Regions from separate parts of the Pseudoalteromonas sp. 1181_04 genome, predicted to be linked through region 3. Evidence: predicted binding sites of a transcription regulator. Region 3 holds the regulator's gene; each other region holds the start of a gene.

Region 1 (10,346 bases), on a different contig from region 3:
TACTGCGCTAATAAACTAACGTCTTCTCTGCGCTCACACAGTGGTGGCAATTTAAGATTCACAACATTTAAGCGATAGTATAAATCTTCGCGAAATTGCTGATTAGCAATCGCATCAGGCAAGTTTTTATGAGTTGCTGATACAATCCGCACATCAATTGGAATTTCTTCTTCAAAGCCCACAGGGCGAATAGTTTTTTCTTGTAATACGCGCAGTAACTTAACTTGTAAATTAAGTGGCATATCACCAATTTCATCTAAAAATAAAGTACCGCCTTGCGCTTGCTGAAATAACCCTTGGTGGTCTTTAATCGCGCCCGTAAAAGCCCCTTTTTTGTGACCGAATAGTTCTGATTCGAGTAATTCACCCGGTACCGCACCACAGTTTATTGCGACAAACGGACCTTCACTAACATGGCTATGTTGATGAATAGCATTAGCTAGTAACTCTTTACCTGTACCACTGGCCCCCGAGATCAGCACATTGACCTGAGTCGGACCTAATAATTTAACTTGCTCAAGTAAATGCAGCATAGCACCACTGCGGGTCACGATATTGCTGTTTGATGCACTTTCATCGGCACTGAGACCATGAATTTCAATCGCTTTTGCTAAACTATCAAATAACTCATCTTTATCTACCGGTTTAGTAATAAAGGCAAAAATACCTTGCTTCGTCGCTTCAACAGCATCAGGAATAGACCCATGAGCTGTCATCATCAACACTGGCAGCGCTGGGTAGCGATTTTGTAACTGACGGTGTAATGCCATACCATCCATTTCATCCATGCGTAAGTCTGTAACCACAGCATCAAACACATTATTTTTTAATAACTGTAGCGCAGCGATACCGCTTTCGCAGGTAGTCACTTGATAGCCTTTAGATTCTATGCGAATAGCCAATAGTTTTAATAAACTTGCATCATCATCGACCAGTAAAATTCGCGCGCCTTGGTTTTGCTCTGTTGACATAATTACTGCTCCTTAGTTTCTTCGCGTAGTAATAGTTGCTGCTCGATGGCTGCCAGTGATGACAGGGTTTCTTGCATTTTATTATTCAGCGCTTGCTGCTGTTCTTTAGCGTTGATCTGCTGTTTTATTTGTTGTTTTTGCAGCCATAAATACTGTTTTATATCATCTGGCCAATAATAAGCTTGATCCAGTTTTAGCAGCTGCGTTAATACTTTTTCCGGTGCTAATACATTATTTTTACAACTAAAATCAAAATAATTCTGAAGCTCTTTAGCACCAATATAAACCGTTTTACTCGCTGCCACTTGAAAACCACCGCACGACTTTGCATGCCAACCAATAACCGTTTCGGCAGGTGCATACATAGGATCGGTTTTCGGCCTAGGTTTCGGGTTTGGTAAACTATCCCCTTGTGGTGTAGTCACCTTACCCGCTTGTTCAGCTTCAGGGTTGCTTTTATTTACTGGCTGCTCAGTTAACTCACACCCTGCGAGCCCTAAGGTTGTGATGCAAACCACTAAAATGGCATTTAAACGCACGCCCATGCTAATTAACTCCTTGGTTTTTATTGGTTGGAGGGATGATTGGGATTTGAATTATAAAACGACAGCCTTGTGGTTCATTATGCTCAACGTGTAAAGTACCCATCAATTGCTCAACAGACTCCTTTACAATGGTAAGCCCTAAGCCACTACCTTGAGCGGTTACATCTTTAGCATTCTTACCTTGATAAAAGGCACTGAATATATGTGATTTCTCTTGCTCTTTAATACCGGTGCCTTGATCGCTCACGCTCATAGTCAAAGTACGACCAGCTAATGACAGAGCAATATTGACCGCCTGTCCTGCTGGTGAAAACTTTAAGCCATTAGAGATCAACTGAATTAAGATCATTTCAACAAGCTCTGCAGCAATTTCCAGTGGTTGCTCGGGTAACTCACAATGCCAACATAAGCTTTGCTTACGCGCCACTAAACGATGTTCAAAATGGCTGTTTATCTTGGTTATTAATTGCGAGAATTCCAGCTCACTTAAATCTTCTTTGCTGCTGCGAATCGCATTGTAACTAAGTAAACTATCGATCATAGCGCGCAAACGCACCATGCTCTGGGTAATTAACGCCAACACCGCTTGCTGCTCTTTGTTAATTGGCCCAACGATTTCATCGGCGAGTAAGTCAGTACCCTCAACCATTGACGCTAATGGAGTTTTCAATTCATGGGTAACATGGCGTAAAAAAGTATCTTTTTGTTGCTCTAATTGATGCAACTGCTCTTGCACCCATTGTAATTTATTTCCTAGTTCAACCAACTCAGCAGAGCCTTGTACAGCTATTTTTTGTTGCCAATGACCTTGCCCAAGCTTATCAATAACCGACGTTAATCCTTTTAAGCGACCACTTATACGCCATAAAAAACCACCACCTACTAGTAAAGTTAATGGGATAAGTGCTATTAACCAATTGATAAATGAGCTTTGCAAAGCTTTTAACTGTTGCTGATTTTTAGTTATTTGCAGCTCATTTTGATCTCTTAGCCACACCGTTTGACGCGCAATTAATTCACTCACAGGAATAAACAATTGCGCATCTTGTTGTCCTTCAGTAACGAGTTGAGTATGCGCTAATTGCAATACCTGTGCGAGTTGCTGCCATTGCTTAATATACTCCCCCGTAGAACTTATAAAAGTTAGTTCATCAATGCTTTGTAGTGATGATTGCCACTTATCAACAATCAATTCATCGAGTGATTCGCTTTTCAGCACCCAGTTTTGTCGCGTTGCGCGCTCTAAGCTATTGAGGTCTTGCTTAAGGTTATTAAATGACTTGGTAATTTGATAATTTTCACTGACGATTTGCTGAGTTACTGCTAGCTGTTTATTCAGCGCATTTAAAAATACAATCACTACCAGTGATAATGGCAGCAGCGATAACAAAGTACTAAACAAAAACTGGCCTATTAAATTGGGTCGCCAACTAAGTAATGCACTGTACTTTTTAGCGAATGAGGCCACTATCGCCACTCCTTTAGTTAAAAGTCTGATTATGGAAGGTGTTACTTATACACTAGCTGAATCAATAAGAATAATGAATAAGGCGAACTGTGTAGCGCTATATAAAGCGACTGACGCTAAATTGAAACAACTTAACCAACTGTTTTTTAAAAACTTAATGAATACCCGTTAAAAGTTGTTGCAAAAAAGACACATTGCCCGGTCATTTTTTCCCACTCATGATCATGCCAAAACATTAAGCCACTGATATTTATACAATAAAAAAATTGGCATCGTTCTTGTAATATCCGTATCAACGACTGTTTATAAGGAAATAATATGAAAATATTAACACCGCTGTGCTTATGCATCAGCCTACTGCTTAGCTTTAACAGCTTTGCCATTGATGTCGAGGCCACCTTCGCAGAACTTGATAAAGACAGTAATGGCACATTGAGTGAAGCAGAAGCATCTGAAGATGCGGTATTACACGAAAGTTTTGAGCAAATTGACAAAGATCAAAATGGTCAAATTTCATTTGCTGAGTTTAAACAATTTTTGCAATAAATTTCCCAAAGGAAACACTGCTATGAAACAACTTATCGCCGCTTTTTCACTGATGTTTTTAGTCATTAGCGCCACTGTTTTAGCATCACAATTAAATGTTAAGTTTGCGCAATTAGATACCGACTCTGACGGACAAATTTCATTACTTGAAGCCAAGCAAAACAACACGCTATTAAAGCAGTTTACTGATCTTGATGATAATAACGACGAGCAATTATCTGAGCAAGAGTTCGCAAAGTTTAAATTTTAAAAGGCTTTAAAGTATTTGCCATAATCCCGGAGGGAATGTGTAAACGGATTTAATGTTGGGATTTAAATTATGGCAAATGCTTTATTCTTTTTGTTGGTAGGATGTAAATAATGAAAAGCATATTAATAATATTAAGTGTGTCGCTAGCCACTAGTTTTAGCGCAATGGCACTGGATGTAAAACAACGTTTTGATCATTTAGATAGCAATAAAGATGGCTATTTAACGCATAATGAGCTTGAACCACAACCACAATTGTTGAGTAACTTTAAACGTTGGGACAAAAACCAAGACAATAAAATTTCCCTATCTGAATTTAAGCGTTTTTTAACTAATAATCTAGATTAACGAGTTTCCCCAATGAAATTTTGTACACAACTGGGACTAAGTTTGTTATTTGTCAGTAGCTGTTGCAGTTTTGCAACAACTGATAATATAGCAGAACAATTCAAAAACTTAGACCGCGATAACGACGGTCTTATCACGCGTTCAGAGTCAGCAAAAGATCCTGCCCTGTGGTCTCGTTTTAAAAACTATGACCGCGATAAAGATGGTAGATTATCACTGTCTGAATTTACTCTATATGCAAATAAATGAATAGCTAATTCATCAGCATAGTTGAAATGCACAACGATAAATAATTTATTATATTTAATTTGCAGACTCAGTATTCTCTGTTACTGTTTAACTAACAAAAGCAGAAAAAGAATTCTAACAATGAAATGCTTACTCGCCTGTTTAATCACTTTATCTTTACCTGTGCTAGCTGATACCACGGTGATCTACAATGCTAATGGTTACACTCCAACTTACAGTGGCCAATTACAGCAATTTTCTACACTGGTTATTAAAGATGGCAAAGTAGTAAAAGTAGGAGACGATAAACTAAAAGCGAGTTTCCCTAATGCTGCAGTATTTGATGCCGAGCAACAAACCTTATTACCTGGTTTAATTGACGCCCACGGTCATGTGATTGGACTTGGTAATAATTTAGCGCAACTCGATTTACGTGGCAGTACGTCGATTGCAGAAATACAAAAAAAGCTTGCTGTATTTGCTAAAAATAACCGGGGCTGGATTATTGGCCGCGGTTGGAATCAAGAACTGTGGCCTAATAAGCAATTTCCTACTGCTGCTGACTTAGATAAAGTTGTCAAAGATGTTCCGGTGGTGCTTTCTCGTGTCGATAGCCACGCGATTTGGGTTAATAGCAAAGCGATGGAGTTAGCCAAATTAACACCCACAGTACAGTCACCAGCAGGTGGTGAAATTATTCGCAACCAAGCAGGTCAACCTAGCGGTATTTTTGTCGATAAGGCCGAAAGTTTAATTACTGCACATATTCCTACGCCATCTGATCAAGACGTAAATAATGCCTTAAATCAAGCTGGTCAACATCTGCTCAGCTTAGGTATAACCTCAACCCACGATGCTGGGATTGATAAACAAACATGGCAAGTTTACAAGCAAAGAGCTGAACAAGGCACCTTACCGCTGCGCATTGTTGCAATGCTAAGTGCAACAGATCCGTCCCTTGAAGATATGCTCAGAGCCGGTCGCTATAAAGATCTTAACGATTTCATGTCTATTCGTAGTGTAAAAATATATGCTGATGGTGCGTTAGGAAGCCGTGGCGCCGCACTACTGGCCGATTATGCAGATAGAAAGAATCACCAAGGTTTAATGCTCGAAACTCAACAAAAATTAGAACAGCTGTACACATTGAGCTTTAACCATGGTTTTAGCGCCAATACCCATGCCATCGGTGATAAAGCAAATCATATTGTGTTAGATGCCTATCAAAATGTATTTAAAAAAACCGGCGGGATTTTACTACGTAACCGTATAGAGCACGCACAGATAGTTGATCCAGCAGATATTCCTCGCTTCAAAGCACTTAAAATCATTCCATCAATGCAACCGGTGCATGCAACTTCTGATATGCATATGGCAGAGCAGCGCCTTAGCGATACACAATTACAAGGTGCATATGCATGGCAAACGTTTTTAAAGCAAGGCTCAGTAGTAGCTGCAGGCTCAGATTATCCAGTTGAACTGGCCAACCCCTTTGACGGTTTGTATTCAGCAATTACTCGCCAAGATCACAATCAATTACCCGCTAATGGCTGGCGAGTCACTGAAGCACTGAGCAGAGAAGATGCACTCAGAGCATTCACGTTAGGTGCTGCGTATGCCGCACATCAAGAATTTAAATTAGGTAGTTTAGAGCAAGGAAAGTGGGCTGACTTTATTTTAATCGACAAAGACTATTTTAAAGTGCCAGTACAAGAAATTTTTACCATTGTCGTAAATCAAACATGGATTGGCGGTGAATTACGCTACCAAAAAGCGCAAATTGATAACCAGAGTAAGGCGCAATAAACCACGCTATTATTGCGGTTTTTGTTGTTGACGTTTGAGCTTAATTAAATGATAAATATTTACGAAGGTTAGCAAACCATTAGTGATAGCCACAGGCCATGCAGCAATCGCAATACCGTAGGCTGTGAAAGCAATACAACCGGCAAGGTTAAACCAACGAAGTTTGCTCACATCACTCATAGTTAAAGAGGCAATAAGTAAAGCTGAGGCAAAATACCCCAAATATTCCCAACTCATTTGTTCTCTCCGGTACTTTAGGTTAGCATTGCAAATGTTGTAGTTTAGGCAAAGTTATTCCACAATATAGCAATAGTATAAAAAAGCTAACTTACTAAAAACCCAAAGCTGCTAAAAGCACACTTTAATAATCATTACACGGGATATCAGGTATTAAGCTTAATTAACCGAGTTAACTAAGCTAGTAAGTTAGCGTAAATTCTTAGAATCTTAATGCTAACGTCATTAAGATGTAATAAATAGGACAATTGTCCGAAGGGCATTGTTGATGTTTCAATATCATTTTTCTAGTTATCTCGTCGACCAGCTACTAACCTTTGCTGGCAGCCGTTATCAACAATCTAAAAAAGAAGTACTGATCCACCAAGATCAACCTCTTACAAAATTAGTGTTAGTCAGAAGCGGCACCGTATCGTTTAGTTATGATGTCGGTAATGGCCGCCGCTTACTGCTGGGCCAACTTGATTGCAACAACACCTTAATTGGTGAAATTGAAGCGCTAAACAATAACCCCTGCATTTATACAGTTACCTGCTTCAGTGACGTTAGCTACAACCTAATAGAACTAAAGCACTGGCGTGCCCTGTTACTTGAAAAGCCAGAGCTGAGTTTATACACAGCACAAACTATTGCCGCTAAGTTTCAAGAAAACCAAAAAATTAATTTAGATAAACTATTGTTGCCATTGGGTTACAATATCGCCAAAGACTGTTTATTACGTGCCGAAAATAATAACCCCACCCTGCTGCGCGCATACCCAACGGTAAATGCTGAAGCTGAGCGTTTTGCCACCACAGAGCGAGCCTATCGCCGCGTAGTATCGGAACTGGTGGAAAGAGGTTTAGTCGCACGCTCAAATGATGGACTCAAAGCGGTTGATTTAGATAAACTTAGCGATTACGTGGATAGTTTTTCGCAGCTATGAAGTTGACTCACATTAAAATTCAGCCGAAAAAAACAACGTTTAACTGCCTAAAATGCAACTATTTACATTTACAACCGCAGCCTACTACTTTAGCATAGTAAGCTAATAACGAAGCTGCGCTAAATCCGTAAAAATTAAATAAGAGATTTATTACATAACAGGGTAACAATTTTCTTATTTAATTAATAAAAGTATATATAATGTTCACTTGACGTATATATAATGTGCGCTTATCCTTGATGAACAAATTATTGTATTATAGGTGCAAGCCTGACCTGGTGCGCGCTTCGGTACATTTATAGAACTGCAATTAAGTCTGTTTACTTTAAAGAGAAAGGAAAGAAAGGTAACGATTATGGGAAATAATAAATTCAAGCTCACCAAGCTAGCTCTTGCACTTGGTCTGACAGCAACTTTAAGTGGCTGTTTTAGCGATAACGACAACAATGATTATGTAAAGCCACCAGTTCCACCTGAACCAACCGTTGATGTTGCTGTACCACCAGTAGCAATTGAAGCTCAAGCAGGTTCAGTTACTGTTAATATCGTAGATGTAAAGGGTGCTGCTTTAGCTGATACGGTTACAGCAACGATTAGCTTTACTTCTTCTGAAGACGGCCTTTTAACAGCTGCAGGCAACGCTTTAGCTGATACCGACAAATCATCAACAGCTAGTTCGTTTGCATACACAGTAGACTCTATCCCAGCTGATGGTGTTAGCTATGACTATGTTATTTCTGCTGCTGGATATTTAAACAACTCTGGTACTTTAACGTTATCACCAACTGATAACGTTGTAGCACAAGAAGTTCGTTTAACACCACGTACACTTGCAGATTCTGATGTAGCGATTGTTGCTGACACCAAAGAATTAACTGCATTAGTACCTGAAGGTGAAAATACCACTGTGTCGTATGACCCAGCTTCAGGGTTATCAATTTCTGGCGATAAAACAGAGATTACATTACCACAAGCAATTAACAAAGCAGGTGTTGCTGTTGGCGGTTCAACCGTTAAAATCAAAAGCGGCACGCAATTTTTAGATAAAGATAATCAACCGTTAACGACAGTTCCAAAAATGACTGTTGCCTACTTTGCGAATGAAGCAACACGTAATGATGAAGAAGCCGAAACTGCAGCTGCAACCTCGTCGTCATTAGATGCGTTCCCTGGAGGTTTAGCTCTATCTGTAGCTTCTGATCCTAACAGTACTGATCAAGTGCAAGGTTCATTTACTTCAGGTGGCTTTGTTGCTATCGAGCTAGTTGATGATGCTGGTAATAAAGTGAAATCTTTTGGTGCAGGCAATTCAATCACTGTTGCAATGCAGGTCGACAAAAAGACTTCAAACCCTTGTCCTGTAACTTTACCTGCCGGTACTACTGATATCAAAGCATACGCCGAAGCAAATGGCTTCAAAAATGGTGTATGTACTGTTGCAGCTCCTGTAGCTCGTAAAATTGCGGTTGGTGATATCTTCCCAGTTTGGAGTTACGATGAAGAAGCTGGTAAATGGGGATTCGAAAGCTACGGTGAAGTAACTGATAGCGGTAATGCATCAACATTTGATGTATCAGTAGATGTAAATCACCTATCTTACTGGAACCTTGATTACTTCAACAACAATAAATGTTCAAGTGTAAAATTTGATATTTTAGATAGAAATGGTGACGCTAATATAGCTGAAACAACTATTTTACTTGAAATTAATGGCTATAGAAGATCTTTCACTAGCCGTAACGGTAATTATGGATCAGCAACGTTTAACAACCCTCCAGGTTTCCCGGTTAAAGTTAAAGTATTGCGCAATGGTGTTAACGTTTTAGATGGCTTGTCAACTGACACTGATAGCACTGCATCGGCATTATCTGTAAGCAATATCTGTGACTTAAATGATAAAGATCTAACACTTACAATTGCTCCGCCAACAATTGTAACTAAAAAAATAACAACACAGCTAGTGTGTAGCAATACCGGAGATTTTGAAATAGGTACTCCACCGGTTGCAACACCTGCGCTAGTCAGATTGTTTAAAGATGGCAACTTCAAGCAAACTATTTACTCGAAAGGTACTTTCAACCTGAACTTAGAGCAAGGTGGCACTTACTCTGCTAGTTACCTTAACTACAACACTAATGTGTGGACATCTACTCCAGTAGCGGCAAACACAACTGCAGCTACATTTGATATCCCAGTAGTGTGTGAAGTTGATACTGTACCAGTATCTGGTTCTGGTTCTGGTTCTGGTTCTTAATCTGAGGTAGAACTGTACTTCCTAAAGCCGCGCATTTGCGCGGCTTTTGTTTATCTCGTTATTAAGTTATTTTTGGTTTATAGTATTTATAGCTAAAATAATTATCGGGTTTTAAAAGTTTAAAACCTAACTCTAATCTAAATTGGTTAATCACGTGACTTATAATAAAACAACCCTCGCGACACTTTGCGCACTCAGTGCCAGTACCTCCGTTTTTGCTGATCAAAACATTAATCATGGTATTGCATATAATGGATTTACCGGTATTTTCAACACTCCTACCGCTGTTGTAATCGACAAAGGTAATATTGATATAGGTTACAGTAACCAGCTAGAAGCTAGAGGAAAGTACACCGACGGTCATAACTTTACATTTTCAGCTGGACTTTTTGAAGGTTTAGAAGTCAGTGGTAGGATTACCTCATCGTCGATGCACGACATAACATTTAGCTATGAAAATAAAGGCCAAATCCGCGACTTATCATTTAATGCCAAATACCAAATTCCATTCATTCCAAAAGACTGGTTTAGTGTCGCTGTTGGCGCTAAAGATTTCGGTGGCGCAGCCAATCAGTATGAAGCGTTTTATGCTGTTGCTTCTAAACAGTGGTGGGATTTTCGCTTTAGTGCCGGTATTGGCGCATCTGACACGCTTACAGGGCAACTAGACGGCGCGTTTGCTGGTATTGAATATCAACCTTACACTTGGCTTTCAGTACTCGCTGAGCATGATGCAGAAGCATTTAATTTAGGCGCCCGTATTACGGTG
Region 2 (10,346 bases), on a different contig from region 3:
CTGGCATTGCTGCCGCACAAAAAGATTTGGATGTTACTGCTAATAACATCGCTAATGTAAATACCTACGGTTTTAAAGAATCGAGAGCTGAGTTTGCCGATGTTTATTCATCATCAGTTTTTTCTTCGGGTAAAACTAAAAATGGTGATGGTGTACAAACAGCATCTGTAGCACAGCAGTTTCATCAAGGTTCAACATTAGGCACTAAAAATTCACTCGATCTTGCTATAGGAGGTGAAGGATACTTTGCTCTTAGCAATGAGTTAGGCTCACAAGATAAAACATTCACTCGTGCAGGGGCGTTTAAATTAGATAAAGATAACTTTATCGTTGACGCACAAGGTAATTACTTACAAGGCTTTCCTGTTGATGAAATTAGTGGAGATGCAACATCAGTAAGTTTAACCTCCTCTGGGGCGATTCAAATTCCTGATTCATCAGGTTCCCCGCGGGCTACCTCAAGTGTATATTCGTCATTTCGATTGGATTCGACCAAAGATACACCGACTATTACACCATTTGATCCAACTCAATCAGGGTCATATACTCACTCTACCTCAACCAATGTTTATGATTCGCTAGGTGAGCCGCATACTATGCAATTGTTTTTTGTGAAAACGGATGCAGCTGTTACAGGTAATGCTAATGAGTGGCAAACCTATGCCACGTTAGACGGTCAAGCATTCAATCCTGATGGAAGCTCGCAAGGCGCTACTGGACCATTTAATCCAATTTCAACATTTCAGTTTGATGCGAACGGCTTACCACTTAACACCAATGGTACCGCAAATACAGGCAATACATTTAACCCTGTTGTGTTAGATAGCACTAATTTGACAGGGTTTTTAAGCAATGGTGCTAGCTTTCCTAATAATGTAACTATCAACTGGCGTGATGAAGCAGGTACCTCTGCAAAAATCCCGACCCAGCATGCAGGCAAGTTTGAAAATAAAGTATTATCTCAAGATGGTGCTGCTGTGGGACGGTTGGCAAATATAGACATTGGTGTTGATGGAAAAATTGTTGCTTCTTATAGTAATGGTGACTCTAACTACCTAGGTCAAGTTGCGTTAGTCCGTTTTCCCAATTCACAGGGGTTACAACAAGTAGGCAATACGTCATGGAAGAAAAGTTTAACTTCAGGTGACCCTGTAGCGGGTGAAGCAAATTCAGGCGCATTTGGTAAGATTAGCTCATCAGCATTAGAGCAATCAAACGTGAACTTAACCAATGAGCTTGTTGATTTGATCAGCGCACAGCGTAACTTCCAAGCTAACTCGCGTGCACTCGAAGTGAATTCAACACTACAGCAAGCTATTTTGCAGATCCGTTAATCTCGTTTTAATATTTTTTACAATCCGACACCTAGGCTGCTATTTATTAGCAGCCTTTTTTATTTGTGCTTGATTATATTTTGTAATTTATTACGTCATTTTATTGTGGCACTTATCTTGCATTTGTCATGTTATAGATTTTTAACGTGAGTCGATGTTATGGACAAGATGGTCTACATTGCAGCGTCTGGAGCTAAGCAAAGTTTGCGGGGCCTAGAGCTTAAAGCAAATAATTTAGCAAATGCCAATACCACAGGCTTTAAAGCTGACTTCGCGCAAGCGCGCTCAATGCAAGCTTTTGGTGAAGGCTTACCGACACGTGTTTTTACTATGCAGGAACGGCCAGGCTCTAATATGACTTCCGGCGGTATTGTTGAAACTGGACGTGATCTTGATATTGCTATGAGCGATAAAGGGTGGCTTACAGTGCAAGATGCTTCAGGGAATGAGGCATATACTAAAGTTGGCACGTTGAATATCACCCCTGATGGCGCTTTGATCACCAGTCACGGGCGTCAAGTTATTGGCGAAGGTGGACCGATTATTTTGCCATTGCCAGTGGAGAAAGTCGAATTTAGTGACGATGGTTCAATCCAAGTTCGCCCGCAAGGTGCGCCGGCTAACTTTTTAGAAGTTGTTGACCGTTTGAAGGTAATTAAGGCAAATAATTCTGAGCTTGAAAAAGGCAATGATGGCTTATTTCGACCAAAACCCGAATTACTGGAAAATGGTATATGTGGATTTTGTGACATCTCTAATGATGTGAAAGTAATGAGTGGCACTTTGGAAATGTCAAATGTGAATCCGGTACATGAGATGGTGGATATGATAAGCCATCAACGCCAATTTGAATTACAAGTTAAGTTAATGAAAACGGCTGAAGAAATTGACGAACGTCAAACTCAATTGCTGCGTATTGTTTAACTTTATTGAGAGGACATTAATATGAATCCTGCATTGTGGATAAGTAAAACGGGGCTTGATGCTCAACAAACCGATATTTCGGTTATCTCAAATAATTTAGCCAATGCCAGTACTGTTGGTTATAAGAAAAGTCGTGCTGTATTTGAAGATTTGCTTTATCAAAATATTAATCAGCCAGGGGGGCGTTCATCACAAGATACAGAGATGCCTTCTGGTCTGATGCTTGGTGCTGGTACCAAAGTAGTTGCTAATCAGAAGAACTTTTCTCAAGGTAACATGTTAACCACTGAAAACTCATTGGATTGGATGATATCAGGGCCAGGTTTTTTTGAAGTTTTACAGCCCGATGGCAATATCGCCTATTCTCGAAATGGTCAATTTACCACGGATGAGGATGGTCGTATTGTTACTGCTGGTGCAGGTTTTCCTGTGCAGCCAGAAATGAATGTACCTGATGATGCGAAGTCAATTACCGTATCACAAGATGGTGAGGTGTCTGTGAAAATAGAAGGACAACCTGAGAATGTGGTGATTGGTCAGTTAACGATCAGTGACTTTATCAATCCATCAGGTCTAGAGCCTGTAGGCCAAAATTTATATACCGAAACGGCCGTCAGTGGCGCACCTGTACAAGGTAACCCTGGTCTAGAAGGATTAGGCACTGTTGTCCAAGGCGCACTTGAAACCTCTAACGTAAATGTAACCGAAGAGTTAGTTAACCTAATTGAAACTCAACGTATCTATGAAATGAATTCAAAGGTGATTTCAGCGGTTGACGAAATGATGAGTTACATCAGTCAGCAACTTTAACTAATTCGGAGCAAAGTTATGCGTAATTTATCTATAGTCTTAACGGGTGCATTTATATTGAGTGGTTGTATGACGACTCAAAACCACAGCGTGGTTCAAGATGATCCATACTATGCTCCTATGTACCCAGAGCCTGCTGCAGAGCAAGTTGTGCCGACAGGCTCATTGTTTGATAGCAATTTATCAAACGATTTATATTCAGATAAAAAAGCGTTACGCACCGGAGATATTATTACAGTTAAACTGCAAGAATCGACGCAATCATCTAAAGCAGCTAAAACTGAAACGGATAAACAAAGTGATGCCAGCTTAGATCCTGTCATTGGATTAGGCGGACTACCGGTTAATATTGGTGGCGATAGTATTCAGTTTGGTGTGGGCAGCGGTGCTAAATTCAAAGGTGATACTAAGTCAAATCAATCTAATAGTTTATTTGGTGATATTTCCGTAAATGTTATGCGGGTATTACCTAATGGTAATTTAGTGATCCGTGGTGAAAAATGGCTGACTTTAAACTCCGGCGAAGAATTTATTCGTTTGGAAGGTCTTGTTCGCCCGCAAGATGTTACTGCAGATAATACTGTGACCTCTAACAGAATCGCAAATGCGCGTATTCAGTATTCTGGTAAAGGGCAAATGCAAGAGACTCAAACGGCAGGATGGTTAACTCGATTCTTCACTAGCTCTCTGTTCCCTTTTTAAAGGATGTTGATATGAATAGCTTGAAAGCGTTGCTGTGTATATGTTTATTAGCTTGGCATTCTATTGCTAGCGCTGAACGTATCAAGGATGTCTCAATGGTTGAAGGTGTTCGCTCAAACCAGTTAGTTGGTTATGGTCTGGTAGTAGGTTTACCTGGCACCGGTGAGCAAAGTCGTTTTACTGAACAAAGTTTTAAAGCCATGCTAAATAGTTTTGGTATTACCATGGCATCGAATTTAAAACCCAAAATCAAAAATGTAGCAGCGGTTGCTGTGCATGCAGAATTACCTGCATTTAGAAAGCCAGGGCAGACAATCGATATTACTGTATCGTCAATTGGTAGTGCGGGTAGCTTACGTGGTGGAACATTACTACAAACCTTTTTGAAAGGGGTTGATGGAAATACTTATGCTATCGCGCAAGGTAGTCTAATTGTTGGCGGGTTAGGTGTCGAAGGAGCTGATGGTAGTAAGATCGTAATGAACACGCCCACGGTAGGACGTATTCCAAATGGCGCAACGGTTGAACGGGCAATTAAAAGTCCTTTTATGCAAGGTGATTACATAACTTTTAATTTAAATCGTCCTGATTTCACTACTGCTAAACGTTTGGAGCAAACCATTAATGAGCTTATCGGTCCAGACAGTGCACATGCCCTTGATGCCGCTTCAATTCGTGTTATTGCCCCGCGTGATGCGTCGCAGCGTGTTGCTTATTTGTCTACGCTTGAAAACTTAGAGTTTAAACCTGCCGATACTTCGGCAAAAATTATTGTAAATTCACGCACTGGCACCATAGTGATCGGCAAAAACGTGCGGTTACAAGCGGCGGCAATTACCCATGGTGGTCTTACCGTTACGATCGCAGAACAGCAAAATGTATCGCAGCCTAACGCATTAAGTGAAGGGGAAACTGCCGTTACTAATCAAAGTATTATTGATGTTAACGAAGATGATTCTCGGGCCTTTGTATTTAACCCCGGTGTTAGCCTTGACGATTTAGTGCGCGCAATTAACGAAGTTGGCGCAGCGCCTGGTGACTTAATGGCGATACTAGAAGCATTAAAAGAAGCGGGTGCCATTAGCGGTCAACTCGTGGTTATTTAAACCATATTGACCCCCTAAGTTTGCGTTAACTTGCATTTAGGGGGGCTTGACTTGCATAATTAATCAACGCTTTTATACTTTCGCAAACTCGCAAACTCGCAAACTCGCAAACTCGCAAACTCGCAAACTCGCAAACTCGCAAACTCGCATTGGCTTAATTATTGCATTATTAATACTATTATTAATAGCTGTGTCAAATTGCTGATGGATACTAATCATCTCGATAAACAAAACTTCTTTGATTTAGGCAATCTCAATACATTACGTCAAGATGCCTTAAAAAGTGGTGCCTCGCCTGAAGCATCAAAAGAAGCGCTAAAAAAAGCAGCGGCACAATTTGAATCTATTTTTACGCAAATGCTTTTAAAAAGTATGCGTAAAGCAAACGAAGCGTTTGAAGACGAAGACAGCCCTTTTAACTCCAGTGGAGTAAAGTTTTTTGAAGAAATGCATGATCAACAGTTATCGGTTGATTTATCTTCAAAAGGTTCATTGGGCTTAGCCGATCTCATAGTGCAACAACTCTCTCCTGACGGGAAAAAATTTACCCCTAGTTCAGTGCTGCGCACCGTCGATGATTTTACCAGTGATCAACGTGCAACCAGCAAGAATGCTGATAACGCGGCTGACACTCAGGCTGTCAATAGCAGCTCATCAACAGCGCAAAAACCTCAGTTTGAAAATGCAGAAGATTTTATCAGTAGTGTTTGGGAACATGCCAAAACAGCCGCTGAGAAAATTGGTTTGAACCCCGCGGTGATGGTTGCACAAGCAGCTCTTGAGACTGGCTGGGGGAAACATATCATTAATAAAAGTGATGGTAATAGCAGCTTTAATTTATTCAATATTAAATCAGATAAAAGCTGGCAAGGTGAGAAAGCCAACAAAATGACGCTTGAATTTGAGCAAGGCACACCAGTTAAAAAACAAGCTAGTTTTCGTGCATATGATTCTATTAAAGAGAGTGTGAATGACTTTGTGCAGTTTTTGACAGAAAACCCACGTTACCAAGAAGCGCTACAAAATACCGCAAAACCGGCTGCCTTTTTAGATTCATTACAAAAAGCTGGTTATGCCACTGACCCCAATTACGCTGACAAAATTAAGCAAGTGCTAAACCACACAGAGCTTAAGACATTGGCGACATCATTGGTTCGCCAAGGAGTAAATTAACATGTCGTTTAACTTATTTGACATTGCAAGCTCAGGAGTTCGAGCTAGCTCTGAGTTACTGCAAACCACCAGTAAGAACATTACCAATGTTAATACGGTAGGTTATGTACGCGAGCGTACAGAGCATATGACCATGATTGATAACCAAGTCGGTCGTGGAGAAACCTATCGTTTATTAAATGAGTTTGCACAAAAGCAACTCAATCGTGATACCTCAAATAAAACCTTTTTCGACCAATTTGTGACTGAGGCTGGCCGGGTTGATAGTTTGTTTTCTCAAGAATCCAATAGTCTATCGACTAGTATGAATTCGTTATTCAATAATGTGCAGGAAAGTTTAAATCAGCCATCATCCTCAGTTGCACGATCGCTCGTAATGACGGATGCAAAAAATTTGATTGATCAAATGGATCGCTTATCAGGCATTGTATTTAATCAAAAAAATATCGTGAATGATCAGTTAGAAATATTTTCTGATGAAGCGAATACATTAATTCAAAATATTAGCAGCTTGAATAAGCAAATAGCTACCGTAAATGGTACGCGTAACGAGGCAAACTCAAGCACCACGTACAACGAAAGAGACCTTGCTATTCGTAAGTTATCGGAATTAATTGATGTAGAGACACTTGATGGCCCCAACGGTGAAAAGCTCGTATTTATGGGCACCGGCGAATCATTAGTAATGCAAGATGGCGCATTTAATTTATTTTCGATGGCGGGCGATCCTGATCCTAATTTTAAAGAATTACATTTAGACATAGATGGCGGCAAAGCTGTGCCGCTTGATGTTGATGTGACTAAGCTTAAAGGTAAAATTGGCGGATTATTAGCATTTCGTGATGACATTTTAGTGCCAGCACAAAACCAACTTGGCCAAATGGGGCTTGCGATTGCTGATGCTTTTAATCAACAAAACCGTTTAGGAATGGACGGTAATGGCGAGCTCGGTGGTGATATTTTTACAATCCCAACGATTGGCGGTCACGCTTATCAAGCCAATACAGGCAATTCAAGCATAACGGCTACCTTAGAACCAGGTAAAGGCAGTGAAATTCCTGCCAGTGACTTTATTGTTACTTATACCAGTGGCACAACGGTAGAAATACAACCGGTCGATAATAAAGGTGAACCATTAGGCTCTCCCTCAACCGCCAATATAGTTGCTGGCGTTATTGATTCATCGACTATGACCGGTGGGGAATCTTTTGGTTTACAATTAAACGTTACAGGGACTGGTAATGTTGGCGATAAATTTGCAGTTAAACTGAATGCCGAGGCTGCATCGAGTTTAACACTGGCTACCGATAGACCAGAAGCGCTAGCGCTGGCTTCTCCAATTCGTACGGCAGATAATATAAACAATACAGGTAATGGCAATATATCAGCAGGGACTGTTACTAGTGTGACTTCGGGTGGCTTTACAGCCACGACGCCTCCGGATCTAGCAAATGGCGATATCACGATAGTGAAAACCGCTAATGCTAATGAATATACAATTACAGACAATAACGGCAGCTCGACTTTTACGATTACTCCACCTGCTAAAAATCTACTAGAGCAAGCTGGCCCTCCTTATGATAGTTACGGTTTTGATTTTGATATTGAAGGCACCACAGCGGTAGGTGATAGTTTTACACTGGAGTTTAATGAAGGTGGTTTTGACGATAACCGCAATGGCTTAATGTTAGCTGGGTTACAAAGTGGCGAGCTAGTGCGGCAAAATGTTACCACAACCGCATCGGCTGATAATCATAAAACATTTAATCAAGCCTATGCAGGGTTAGTTACTGATATTGGTGTTGTTACCAATCAAGCGAAGACCAATGGTGCTGCTTTTGAGGCATTAGCTCAACAGTCTGAAGCCTGGTATGAATCACTCTCGGGAGTTAACCTTGATGAAGAGGCTGCCAATTTATTGCGGTTTCAACAATCTTATGCGGCGTCTGCACAAGTGCTTTCAACAGCCCGTTCTATATTTGACACTTTACTTAATGCTGCGAGGTAATTATGCGTTTATCTAATAATTTGATGTATCAAAACAGTGTTAATTCGATTTTGAATAATCAGCAAAATGTCAATAAAGCACAAGAGCAAGTTAATACCCAAAAGCGAGTGCTTACAGCTTCAGATGATCCATCGGCAACAGCACGGGCGTTACTGTATACCGATCGTATACAAGCGAATGAGCAATACAGTAAAAACATTACCATGCTAACGAGTCGATTAAAGACTCAAGACAGTGTGCTTGAAAATATTAAAGGCTCACTTGAAAAAGCCTATACATTGGCAATTCAAGCAGGTAATGGTGTTTATACCGATATCGATCGTGAAGGTATTGCTGAAGAGATTAAATCTATACAAAGTAGTGTGCTTGATTTAATGAATGCTAAAACTGAAGATGGTAAGTATATATTTTCAGGCTATCAAGATAACACCCAAACCTATTCGCTTGATTCTTCAACTGGCAAATATGTTTATGGTGGCGACCAAGGCCAGCATAAAATTAAAGTAGCGGAAGGAGTTGAAATTAAATCCAGTGATAATGGGGTTGATACGTTTGAAAAGGTCAATGCCCGGTTGAATGTTGCCTCTAATGACGGCGTTGTTTCAGGAGGGATCACTAGCGCAAAAGTGTATGTACGCGAGCAAGCTCAGTTTGATGCTTTTCATAAAGCAAATTATAACGCTGATCCCGCAGCCGCGGCCGGAGCAAATACGTTTAATATTATAACAACCCCAGGTACACCTAATACATATCAGGTTGAACAAGGTGGAAGTGTGATCAGCTCTGGTAGCTTTGAGGGATCAAAAATTAAATTTGCTGGGATGGAAATTGATATTAGCCCAGTTGCAAACGGGCAGGTAGACTTTACTTTAGAAGCGCCGAAAAAAGAAAATATTTTAAACACATTAAGCGATTTAATTGCTGGGTTAACTGACCCAACAATTAGTCAAGAAGATTATGACCAAGTATTGGCATCGGCCATGGTCCAAATCGATAACAGTAAAAATCAGGTCTCTTTAACACAGGCTGGTTTAGGTGGGCGGTTAAATACAGCTGAGAAAATCACGCAATCTAATAGTGATCTGGATGTAAATAATAAATCCTCCCGTGCAGATTTAATTGAACTTGATATGGCTGAGGCTATTACTGAACTCACGAAGCAAGAAACTGCACTGCAAGCGTCGCAGGCAACTTTTGGCCGCTTAGCTAAATTATCACTGTTCGATTACTTATAAGTAAGTTATAAGAACATCAAGAGTAAGGCAATATATTGCCTTACTCTCGTATTTTTCCAGCCTTTTAAGATCATCTCCTTACTATTTAACAGCTTAATAATTTCCTGAAGAAAAAGACCTGCACAATAATCCTTTTAGTTTTTTAATGAGCTTTATTAATTTAGTCACTATAAAATTCATTAAATTACATGAGCTTAAAAAATAATGGAAAAAAAATAAAAAAAAAAGCTAAAGGATTTTTTTGCTAGACCGATAACTTAATTAACCAAGCAAAGCGTTGTAAATAACAACCACTGCTTAATCTAGTAAGTTTGAGAGTAAATGATAAGTTTACTTCTGGAGAGATATCATGGCTTTATATGTAAATACAAATGTTAGCGCGTTAAACGCACAAAGACAATTAAATAATTCTGGTAATGCACTGGATACATCATTCCAACGTTTATCATCAGGTTTTCGTATTAACAGTGCGAAAGATGATGCGGCAGGTCTACAAATTTCTGACCGTTTAACATCACAAATTAACGGTTTGAACCAAGGTAACCGTAACGCAAACGATGGTATTTCATTAGCACAAACAGCTGAGGGTGCATTAGATGAAGTAACATCAATGTTCCAACGTATCAGAACATTATCACAGCAAGCAGCAAATGGTTCAAATACTGATGAAGACCGTTTAGCGGTGCAAGAAGAGATTCGTTCATTATCTGAAGAAGTAAATCGTGTTGCAGCAGATACAACGTTTGGTGGTCAAAACCTTTTAGACGGTTCTTTCTCCGCGAATTTCCAAGTTGGCGCAGATGCTGTACAGAATATCAGCTTTAGTATGGCGTCAGTTGGCGGTACGGCTAACTCAATCGCTGGTAATAACGGTTTTACCATGTCAGGTATTGCAGGGGTTGCCAGTGCGGTAACAGGCGCAAGTTTAAGTGCTACAGCTGGAACAATTAGTTCGCAAGTAGGTTCATCAGCTGATGCTACAGGTTTTGCTGCGGTATTTACAGCAAGCGGCATAAGCGTATCTTCACAAGCGAATGCGCAAGCGGTAATGGCC
Region 3 (10,346 bases):
GTGGCTTGCCACCGCGTTTTAAATGTGGCTCGGAGTTTGTGCGTCAGCAAGCTTAACGCCTACGGGTGTTAAAGTTTTGGGTTTATCGTAGGCGGTGCTTTATGCCGCGCGGTTGATAACATTCATGGCTAAAGCCATTGCCTAAGTTGGCGGATGAGGTTGATGTAACGCTAAGAGATGCGCGAGATAAACTCGCGCCTACGATGGGTTTAACCTTTAACTAATTTTTAACTACACCAACAACCATGTGGCGGTGCCTAGGAAGGCGAAGATCCCTACAATATCGGTTACGGTTGTCAGTACTACGCTGCCAGCTAATGCAGGGTCAATTTTCATTTTTTTCAATAGTAGCGGAATACTGGCACCGGCGATACCTGCGGCTACTAAGTTCATAAACATGGCAAAGGCGAGTACGCCGCCAAGCTTAAAGTCCCATTGCCAAATAGCGACAACACCGGCAATTAAAATGGACCAAACAATCCCGTTTATTGCGCCGATTGCAAGCTCTTTGATCAGTAAAAAGCGTTGGTTAGTTTGGTTGATATGACCCACTGCAATACCACGTATTACGAGGGTTAATGTTTGGCTGCCCGCAACACCACCCATGGATGGCACTATACCGTTGAGTACCGCTAGAATAGGTAAAATTGCTAAAGTGTTTTCAAAGAAGCTTGCCACAATCGCAGCAAGTAGCGCGGTTAATAAGTTAACGCCAAGCCAAATTGAGCGCTTTTTCGAACTTTTTAACACTGGGGCAAAGGTATCTTCTTCATCATCAAGACCAGCTAGGCTTAATAAGCTATGTTCGGCGTCTTCACGGATAACGTCAACGATATCATCGATGGTGATACGGCCAAGTAGATGGTCATTATCATCAACCACTGGTGCTGATATCCAGTTATGACGTTCAAACAGTTGTGCTACATCGGTTTCATCCATCGAAATGAGGATAGATTCACAATCTTCATCCATTAAGTCACGAATAATTTTATCTGGCGAGTTAGTCAACAAGGTCGTTAACGACATGGCACCAATAAAGCAGTTATGTTTATCAACAACATAAAGATCATCGGTACCTTCTGGTAGCTCACCACGTAAACGTAAGTAGCGCAGTACTACGTCGATAGTGACATCTGGACGGATGGTGACTGTATCGGTGTTCATCAGCGCGCCAGCAGAGCGCTCTTGATAAGAGAGTGCTTGAGTTGCACGTTCTCGATCTTGGCTGTCCATGGCACTAACAACGTCTTTGTAGACGGTATCAGGTAGGCTACGTAGTACTTCCCCTAGATCATCGTGGCTCATGTCCTCAGTTGCCGCAGCGATGTGCTTCGGCTCCATTTGGGCAATGATCCCTAAACGAACATCTTCTGAGAGTTCTTCGAGTACGTCACCTTGTACATCTGGATCAACCAGTTGCCATAGCAAGGTACGAATTTTATGTGGGGATGACTCGAGTAATAATGCGGTGTCACACGGAGCTGTTTTTGCCAACATACGCCTTACTTGAACAAATTGACCACTGTTAAGTGACTTGGTCACTTGTTTTAGTTGTTGTAGTGGGTAATCTTGTTCAAAAGCTTCTGGCATTGGCGTCCTTAAAAATTAATACGCTTGATAGGTAGGGTAACAGTTGTCGGTAATTAACGCGCTTGGTCTGTTTAATTAACGACTTTATTTAGTTTAACGCAATTTAGTGGTACTGACTACGAGCTATTCTTGTTCGTTAAAGCGTTGTGCAATCAACTCGCCAATTGCTGCAAGAGCAGGTTCAGCGTCCGGGCCTTCACATACAACTTTAACTTCTTTGCCTTGGCTACTTTCTAATAGCATTAAGCCGAGTACGCTATCGCCTGCGGCTTGTTTGTCATCTTGATGAAGTGTGATGCTGGCATCAAACTGCACAGCTAATTGCGCTAATACGCTGGCTGCGCGAGCATGTAAACCGAGTTTGTTTTTTATTAAAAATGTATCTTCTAAACGCATCAACATTCCTTACTGTAAACGTGAGTTGTTATTCTTGTTCACGATGGCGAATTTTCACATTGCTGTGGCTCATCGAGAAGCTTTCACCTATAGTTTGCGCTAGATAAACTGAGCGATGTTGACCACCGGTGCAACCAATAGCAATTGTTAAGTAACTGCGGTTATTACGCTCCAAATGCGGTAACCAAGTTTGTACAAAGGTTTGGATCTGCCAAGTGAATTTTTGTACGATACTATGGCTGGCTAAATAATCTTTTACTGGCTGATCAAGGCCTGTAAGTGGCTTAAGCTCAGGCTCCCAATGTGGGTTTGGTAAAAAGCGTGCATCAAAAACATAATCAGCTTCTTTTGGGATACCATATTTAAAACCAAATGATTCAAAGGTAATGATTAGTTTTTTATCTTTTTTCCCTAAAATCTTTTCACGGATTGACTCTGCAAGCTGGTGGACACTCAGATCAGTGGTATCAAGTATAAAGTCAGCGCGAGTAGTTAATACATCAAGTAATACTTTTTCTTGCTTGATAGCTAAATCCAGTGGCAAAGAGTCCAAAGATAATGGGTGTAAGCGGCGAGTTTCAGAAAAACGTTTGATCAGGGTTTGATCATCACTGTCTAAATAAAATAGCGTCGGATTTGCAAAACCAGGCAAGTATTCAAGAATATCGTTAAATTCTTCCTGCTCTTTCGGTAAATTACGGACATCAATACTGACGGCAATTTTGTCATAATTATCAGAGACACTGCGCACTAATGAAGGTAATAAGTTTACCGGAATATTATCTACACAATAATAGCCAAGATCTTCTACTACACGCAGAGCAACAGATTTACCTGAGCCAGAACGCCCACTGATGATGATTAACTCCATGTAAATTCTCCTTCATTTGGCTACGATTGCGCAGCAATTACGTGATACAAATCTTGGTCTGTTTTTGCGCTACGTAGTTGTTTACAAAAATCTTTGTCGTTGAGTTTATCAGCAATTGTGGCTAACGTCTTCAAATGAAGTTGGCTATCACCATCTGGCACGATGAGAGCTACAAATATATCAACTGGGCGATTATCTATCGCATCAAAATCAATCGGTGATTCACTCACTATAATTATTGCTAGCGGGTTTTCAACACCACTCATACGGCCATGAGGAATAGCAATACCACGACCAATACCCGTACTACCTAGTTTTTCTCTCGACAGTAGTGCGTTGAGGATTTCTTGTTGTGATAGCTGAGGAAGTTGTTCATGAGCCAATTGGCTGATAAATTCAATGATCCGTTTTTTGCTATTAAAAAGGACCGCAGCTTTACTGCAGTCCTGGCAAATAAGTGAGCTTAATTTCATAGTGTTAGTGTCGAGCGTGCTTCTCTTTGTGTTTAATTACCTGACGGTCAAGTTTGTCGATTAGTCCGTCAATGGCTGCATACATGTCTTGGTGCTCAGTTGAGGCAAATAATTCAGCGCCACTGACATGTAATGTGGCTTCTGCTTTTTGGCTTAGCTTTTCTACATCAAGAATGACATGGACATTATTGATATGATCAAAATGCCTTTCAAGCTTGGCAAACTTATTGTTTACATAGTCTCTTAATGAATCAGTAATTTCTACATGACGACCAGTTAAATTTAGTTGCATAAGCATTTTCCTCTTGTGATTTTACGCCTTAAATCAAACTTTTACGTTGATTTGACGGTGGAATAGCCAGCGACTCGCGGTATTTTGCAATAGTCCGTCTAGCTACTTTGATACCTTGCTCTGCCAATATATCTGCAATCTTACTATCACTCAATGGTTTCGCTGAGTTTTCTGCACTGATCAATTTTCTGATCAATGCTCGAATGGCTGTCGATGAGCATTCGCCGCCGTTCTCAGTACTTACATGGCTCGAGAAAAAATATTTTAACTCAAATATACCACGAGGGGTATGCATGTATTTTTGGGTGGTTACACGAGAAATTGTTGATTCGTGCATCTCAACCATTTCGGCAACGTCGTTTAGTACCATAGGGCGCATGGCCTCAGGGCCATGCTCAAAGAATCCTTGCTGCTGTTTAACAATGCAGTTGGTTACTTTGAGTAACGTCTCGTTACGACTTTCTAGGCTTTTAATAAACCATTTAGCTTCTTGCAAATGCGAACGTATAAATTGGCTGTCAGTGCTTGATTTTACTGAGCGTGACATTGCCGCATATTGGCTGTTCACTCTAATTTTTGGCATGCTGTCTGGATTAAGTTCAACCACCCAGCGACCTTTAATTTTTTTCACCGAAACATCAGGAATAACATACTCTGATTCTTCGCGTACTATGGTATCCGCAGGCTTTGGGTTAAGGCTGTGGATCAATGTCATTACTTCTTTCAGCTCATCTTCTTTAAGCTTAGTCTTTTTCATCAAAGTGCGATAGTCACGACTAGCTAATAAATCGATATGATCAGTTAAAATCATTTTAGTCTCGCTAATCCAAGGAGTTGCAGGATCAAATTGATTTAATTGAATACATAAACATTCTTGTAGGCTGCGCGCAGCAATACCAACAGGGTCAAATAACTGAATGCGTTTTAACACTGCTTGCACTTCGTCTAGTTCGATTTCTTCTTCGTTATTACCTTGATTTAAGCTCTCTGCGATGTCTTCGCAGCTCAAGGTTAAAATACCTGAATCGTCAACAGCTTCAACAATCGCAATGGCAATAGCTTCATCGGTTGGACTAAAAGGTGTGAGCTGTAATTGCCACATCAGATATTCGTGCAGGGTTTCAGTTGAGGCACCTTGATAAATTGACTCATCTTCAGGCATTGGCCCAGATGACGTATTTGGCGCAGCACTCATGTATTCGTCCCAGGTGACGTCCATAGCCATTTCGTCACTTAAGGTCTCTTTACTTAATGCTTCGCTACTTTCTTGTTCATATTCGCTGGGCTTGTCGTCCGCTGATGCGCTAACGGTTAAGTCATCGTTATCTTGTTTTTGTTCGTTTTTACCAGCCGTGTCGTCTGAGTATTCATGTTCTTCTAGCTCTAACAATGGATTGCTGTCGAGCGCTTCTTGAATTTCTTGCTGGAGATCCAATGTACTGAGTTGCAATAAGCGAATTGCTTGTTGCAGCTGTGGTGTCATTGTAAGTTGCTGGCCCATGCGCAGCTGGAGTGATTGCCTCATGTATCTCTAACAATCCTTTTATTGTTATCATCGTTAAGTCTAGCAGATACTTAGCCGAGCGTGGCTTTATAGCCTAAATTGCTCGCCCAGGTAAACATCGCGGACTGTTTGGTCGGCGAGTACATGCTCAGGGGTACCTGATGCAATTAACTCCCCATGAGAAACTATGTAGGCTTTTTCACAAACATCAAGGGTTTCTCGTACATTGTGGTCGGTAATAAGCACGCCAATACCACGGTTTTTAAGGTGTTCAATAATCTTCTTTATATCTAACACTGAAATAGGATCAACGCCAGCAAAAGGCTCATCAAGTAAGATAAATTTTGGGTTTGCGGCTAAAGCGCGTGCAATTTCAACTCGACGACGTTCACCGCCAGATAATGCCATACCTTGGCTGTCGCGGATATGTTGAATGCTAAACTCATCAAGTAAGCTGTCGAGCGCTTCTTCTCTGGCTTGTTTATTCAGCTCTTTACGAGTTTCTAAAATAGCCATCAGGTTTTGATAAACAGTTAATTTACGGAAGATGGATGATTCTTGTGGCAGGTAGCCAATCCCTAACCGTGCGCGACTGTGCATTGGCAGTAAGGTGATGTCATTATCATCAATACTGATTTTACCTTTGTCGCTTGGAACTAAACCCACAATCATATAAAAGGTGGTGGTTTTACCAGCGCCATTAGGACCCAATAAGCCAACAATGCTGCCTGCGCTAACTTCTAAACCCACGCTTTTTACAACTTGGCGACCTTTATAGCTTTTTGCTAGAAATTCAGCTTTTAATGTACTCATGGCTGCCCTTTAGATTTGTCTTTTTTACTGTCTACTGGTACCAAAATGGTGTGCACACGATCGCTTGAGCTTGCGCCTTTTTCAGCACTGATCAGTTGCTGGTCCATATCATAGGTAATGCTTTTGGCATTGATTTTTTGACCTGCCTGAGTGACTTGTGCATTGCCAACCAAGGTTAAATAGCGCTTAGCGACATCGTAACGGACTTCATCAGCACTGGCACTCATTACTGTGCCATCAGTTTGTTTTTCTTCAAAGTAAGCCGGACTGCCAGTTGCGACAAGTAGTTGTTTGTTATCGCCTAAATCTTCGCGCTTATGGACTTCAAGTCGATCCGCTTTGATACGGCGGTTACCATGAATGATTTCAACATTTTTTTCAAAAATACCGATATTGTCTTTCAGTTGGGCAAGCTGCGTGTCAGCACTGATAGAGACTTGATCTGCAGGTGGTGTCGTATTTTCAGCAAAGCTTGCAAAAGCAATGAATAAGCTTGGTATAACAAGCAAGTGAGCAAATTTATTGGTCATAATATATGGTTCGCGTATGGTTAATTAGTTCTACCACTTCGGCTTTTAAGTCGGCATGGAGACCGCGCCCAGTGATTTTTAAATTTGGTCCGATTAATTCAACTGGTTGTTCTGAACTCATGGTTTGTAGTTCAATATCAACCTGAATATTATCTGCGTTTATATGTTCAATCATGGCATTATTGGTCAGGTTTTTAGCAACCACATTACCTTCTAAAATTAATTGATGATTTTCATATAAGGTGGCTTCATCGGCATTAATTTGCCACGTTTGCTGTTGATTATAGAGCGTAAAAATAGGTTGTTCAAAGTAAGTGAACCCTAACTGTTGGTAGAGTTCCATTTTTGCAGCTGTTACTTTGTGGCTAATTTTACCTTGTTCATCAAATGCGGTTTGTTTTAATGCCACCGCAGTATAATCAGGTTTTGCTATTATATCTTCTTGGTGTTGTTTTATGGCGGTACTTTGATAAAAATACGGATACCACAGCCATACCATGCAGCCGACAAATAATACGCATAATATTAAACGCGCACTATTCATGAGCTCGTGCCTTCGCTGGTTAATGATTTACCATTTTCGAGCATTAATAAATCAGTGAGTTCACGCACCGCCCCAAAGCCACCAGGTAGCATGGTTGTATAATGTGAAATGCGTTTGATTAGTGGATGCGCATCATTTACTGCCACCGCAAAACCAACCAATTCCATTACCGGCAAGTCAGGTCCGTCATCGCCTATGTAAGCGATTTGTTCATCGCTTAACTGCAATTTATCCTTGAGCTGTTGATAAGCTTGCAACTTGTTTTCTTGGCCTTGGTAAATATGCGGTACTGTCAGGCTAGTCATCCGTTGCTGAACTATCTGTGAATGACGGCCGGTGATCACGGCAACTTCAAAACCGCTATTGATCAGTGCTTTGATACCAAAGCCATCTTTAGTATTAAACGCTTTGAGTTCTTCACCTTGGTTACCAAGATAAATACGACCATCTGAAAACACCCCATCGATATCACAGATCAGGAGTTTGATTTTTTGTGCTCGCTCGCGAGCATCATCTGAAAGAGGCTGATATAAGTCAGCAAACTGCATTATAAAACTCCTGCTTTGAGCAAATCTTGCATATTAAGAGCACCAATAGGGTGGTGTTTATCATCAACTACAATTAAGCCATTGATACGCTTATTCTCCATGATATTGAGTGCCTCGGCGGCAAGCATATCAGCGGTTGCAGTAGTGCAAGAGCGGGTCATGACAGTGCTTATCAAAGTACTGTGAATATCTATTCGTTGCTCTAAAATTCGGCGTAAATCACCATCAGTAAAAAGCCCCGCAAGTTGCCCTGTGTCATCAACAATAGCTGTCATACCTAAGCCTTTTGCCGACATTTCGATTAATGCATCTTTGATACATTGCTTATCATTGATCATAGGCGTTGCTGGGCCACTGTGCATAATATCTTTTAAACACAATAGTAAACGTTTGCCTAAGCTACCACCAGGATGCGATAGCGCAAAGTCATCGGCGGTAAAGCCACGGGTTTCTAGCAGAGCAACGGCTATTGCATCACCCATCGCAAGTGTTGCAGTCGTGCTTGCAGTCGGAGCGAGTCCTAATGGGCAGGCCTCTTGACTTACTTTGATGCATACATGTGCATCAGCCCAATTTGCCATTGATGATTCAGGGTTACCTGTCATGGCGATCATTTTTGCGCCAATACGTTTAATAACCGGAATAATATTCAGTACTTCGCTGGTTTCGCCTGAGTTAGAAATAAGCATAACCACGTCATCACGAGTGATCATCCCTAAATCACCATGACTGGCTTCACCCGGGTGGACAAAAAACGCAGGCGTGCCAGTGCTTGCCAGTGTTGCAGCAATTTTATTACCAATATGCCCAGATTTCCCCATACCGACTACTATGATCCTACCGTGACATTGATACATCAATTGGCAAGCTTGATTAAAGTTTTCGTCTAGATATTGGGTTATATCAAGCAGTGCTTGGCGCTCTATTTCTAGCACCCGCTTACCTTGTTCAATAAAATTTAACTGCGTCATTGTGTTATCCATTTTGTGGCTAGCATTAAGCAACTTGGCTGAAAATATAACCTTGATAGATTAAAAACGCGACCAATAACAGGCCACCTTCAACTCTATTAATGCGTCTTGTGCCCCTAAAACTCAAGGACATAGCAATAAGGGCTATGGTGGCACCAATCATTATTAAGGCATCACGGTTTGCAGCTGAAGGATCAATAATTGAAGGGTTGATAATCCCAGCCAGTGGCAACACAGCTAAAATGTTAAATATATTTGAGCCAACAATATTACCCAGTGCTAAATCATCTTCGTTTTTTAATACCCCAGCAATACAGGCTGCCAGCTCAGGCAAACTGGTGCCAATAGCAATAATGGTTAACCCTATTACTAAATCACTTAGGCCAAAGTATTTGGCTATATCAACTGCTGAGCCAACTAAAAAATGTGAGCTGACAGGCAGTAATATCATACCAATAATTAACCAAAATAAAGCCGATTTGGTGGGCACGTTATCTGGTACGTCTTCACAGGCTTCACTTACAAATGGGTCATCAGCTTGGTTTTTAGCGCGAATAGAAATAATAACTAAGCCCGCAATAAAGGCCACAAAGCCAATGATTAATGCAACGCCCTCAGCAAATGAAAAGTAGTTATCAGAAAATACATACCAGGCAGCGATTGACACTAGTAGTACAAGCGGCATTTCGCGTTTTAATGTCATTGATGATACTGAGAGTGGGCGCAATAGCGCAGTAATACCTAAAACAAGTAAAATATTAGTGATATTTGAGCCAACGGCGTTACCCACGGCAGTGTCAGTTTTACCGGCAAGCGCAGCTGATGCTGAGACCATCATTTCAGGGGCTGACGAGCCCATCGCAACAACGGTTAAGCCAACAATAAGAGTAGGAACACCGAAATTTTTTGCCAGTGCCGCAGCACCATAAACAAAGCGATCCGCACTCCAAACTAGAGCTGCAAATCCGAGAATTAAAATGACAAAAGAAGTCACCATTACGTTACGCCAATTATTCAAAATGAGATGACTGCAAATAGTAACAAAAGCCAACCTGAAAGTATAAATAAAAGAATCTGCGAAGCTTGTTAGATTATGGCCTGATTTGGACTGAGAATAATTATTTAAGCGACGGTTAAGCCTACTGCTGTAAGGTTTGCAGCGCTATTACATAGAATATTACAAAATTTTACGATTTGTTTTTTCCATCTTGCTGTAAAAACGCTTAAAATAGGTGAACTAGTGAAAATAGTAATGGAGAGCGACTTGTCGCAACCAATAGTAGAAATCAAGGATGTAAGCTTTTCTAGGGGCAATCGCTGCATATATAAAAATATGAGCTTTAGTGTCCCGAAAGGAAAAATTACGGCAATAATGGGACCAAGCGGAATTGGTAAAACCACCATGTTGCGTTTAATTGGTGGTCAATTAAAACCAGATAGCGGCACTATTTTATTCGAAGGTAATAACATTCCTGCCATGTCGCGCAAAGAGCTTTATGCGGCGCGAACCAAAATGAGTATGTTGTTCCAAAGCGGCGCATTATTTACCGATATGTCTGTATTTGACAATATCGCTTTTCCGCTGCGTGAACACACTCGTCTAAGTGAAGATTTAATTCGCCTTGTGGTGCTAATGAAATTACAAGCTGTTGGCTTGCGTGGCGCACAAGATTTAATGCCTTCTGAGCTGTCAGGTGGTATGGCACGTCGTGCTGCATTAGCGCGCTCAATCGCACTTGATCCTGAATTAATTATGTATGATGAGCCATTTGCAGGCCAAGACCCAATCTCCATGGGGGTGTTAGTTAAGTTGA

Evidence for each region. Region 3 encodes sigma-54, which starts transcription at its own class of promoters, with help from an activator protein. Its sites were predicted from a motif close to GTTGGCACGNNNNTNGNNT; they were not measured.
Region 1: the regulator sigma-54 is predicted to act here: its motif matches at 3,250-3,268, upstream of FW757_RS07560 (EF-hand domain-containing protein).
Region 2: the regulator sigma-54 is predicted to act here: its motif matches at 1,439-1,457, upstream of FW757_RS19410 (flagellar basal body rod protein FlgF).

The regions. Positions count from the first base shown of each region.
Region 1 covers NZ_VXCS01000007.1:111,962-122,307, forward strand. Annotated here, with positions in the region: gene FW757_RS07545 (sigma 54-interacting transcriptional regulator) at 1-971, opposite strand, end outside; gene FW757_RS07550 (hypothetical protein) at 974-1,516, opposite strand; gene FW757_RS07555 (sensor histidine kinase) at 1,518-2,987, opposite strand; gene FW757_RS07560 (EF-hand domain-containing protein) at 3,303-3,530, shown strand; gene FW757_RS07565 (hypothetical protein) at 3,553-3,780, shown strand; gene FW757_RS07570 (EF-hand domain-containing protein) at 3,891-4,127, shown strand; gene FW757_RS07575 (EF-hand domain-containing protein) at 4,140-4,376, shown strand; gene FW757_RS07580 (amidohydrolase) at 4,497-6,161, shown strand; gene FW757_RS07585 (YgjV family protein) at 6,171-6,398, opposite strand; gene FW757_RS07590 (Crp/Fnr family transcriptional regulator) at 6,667-7,323, shown strand; gene FW757_RS07595 (hypothetical protein) at 7,679-9,577, shown strand; gene FW757_RS07600 (YjbH domain-containing protein) at 9,732-10,346, shown strand, end outside.
Region 2 covers NZ_VXCS01000027.1:40,184-50,529, reverse strand. Annotated here, with positions in the region: gene flgE (flagellar hook protein FlgE) at 1-1,334, shown strand, start outside; gene FW757_RS19410 (flagellar basal body rod protein FlgF) at 1,494-2,258, shown strand; gene flgG (flagellar basal-body rod protein FlgG) at 2,280-3,068, shown strand; gene flgH (flagellar basal body L-ring protein FlgH) at 3,087-3,770, shown strand; gene FW757_RS19395 (flagellar basal body P-ring protein FlgI) at 3,782-4,876, shown strand; gene flgJ (flagellar assembly peptidoglycan hydrolase FlgJ) at 5,081-6,049, shown strand; gene FW757_RS19385 (FlgK family flagellar hook-associated protein) at 6,051-8,057, shown strand; gene flgL (flagellar hook-associated protein FlgL) at 8,060-9,292, shown strand; gene FW757_RS19375 (flagellin N-terminal helical domain-containing protein) at 9,642-10,346, shown strand, end outside.
Region 3 covers NZ_VXCS01000035.1:19,137-29,482, forward strand. Annotated here, with positions in the region: gene mgtE (magnesium transporter) at 232-1,590, opposite strand; gene FW757_RS21065 (HPr family phosphocarrier protein) at 1,714-1,986, opposite strand; gene rapZ (RNase adapter RapZ) at 2,015-2,857, opposite strand; gene ptsN (PTS IIA-like nitrogen regulatory protein PtsN) at 2,878-3,330, opposite strand; gene hpf (ribosome hibernation promoting factor) at 3,335-3,622, opposite strand; gene FW757_RS21085 (RNA polymerase factor sigma-54) at 3,651-5,147, opposite strand; gene lptB (LPS export ABC transporter ATP-binding protein) at 5,214-5,939, opposite strand; gene lptA (lipopolysaccharide transport periplasmic protein LptA) at 5,936-6,469, opposite strand; gene lptC (LPS export ABC transporter periplasmic protein LptC) at 6,459-7,013, opposite strand; gene kdsC (3-deoxy-manno-octulosonate-8-phosphatase KdsC) at 7,010-7,561, opposite strand; gene FW757_RS21110 (KpsF/GutQ family sugar-phosphate isomerase) at 7,561-8,532, opposite strand; gene FW757_RS21115 (calcium/sodium antiporter) at 8,558-9,529, opposite strand; gene mlaF (phospholipid ABC transporter ATP-binding protein MlaF) at 9,785-10,346, shown strand, end outside.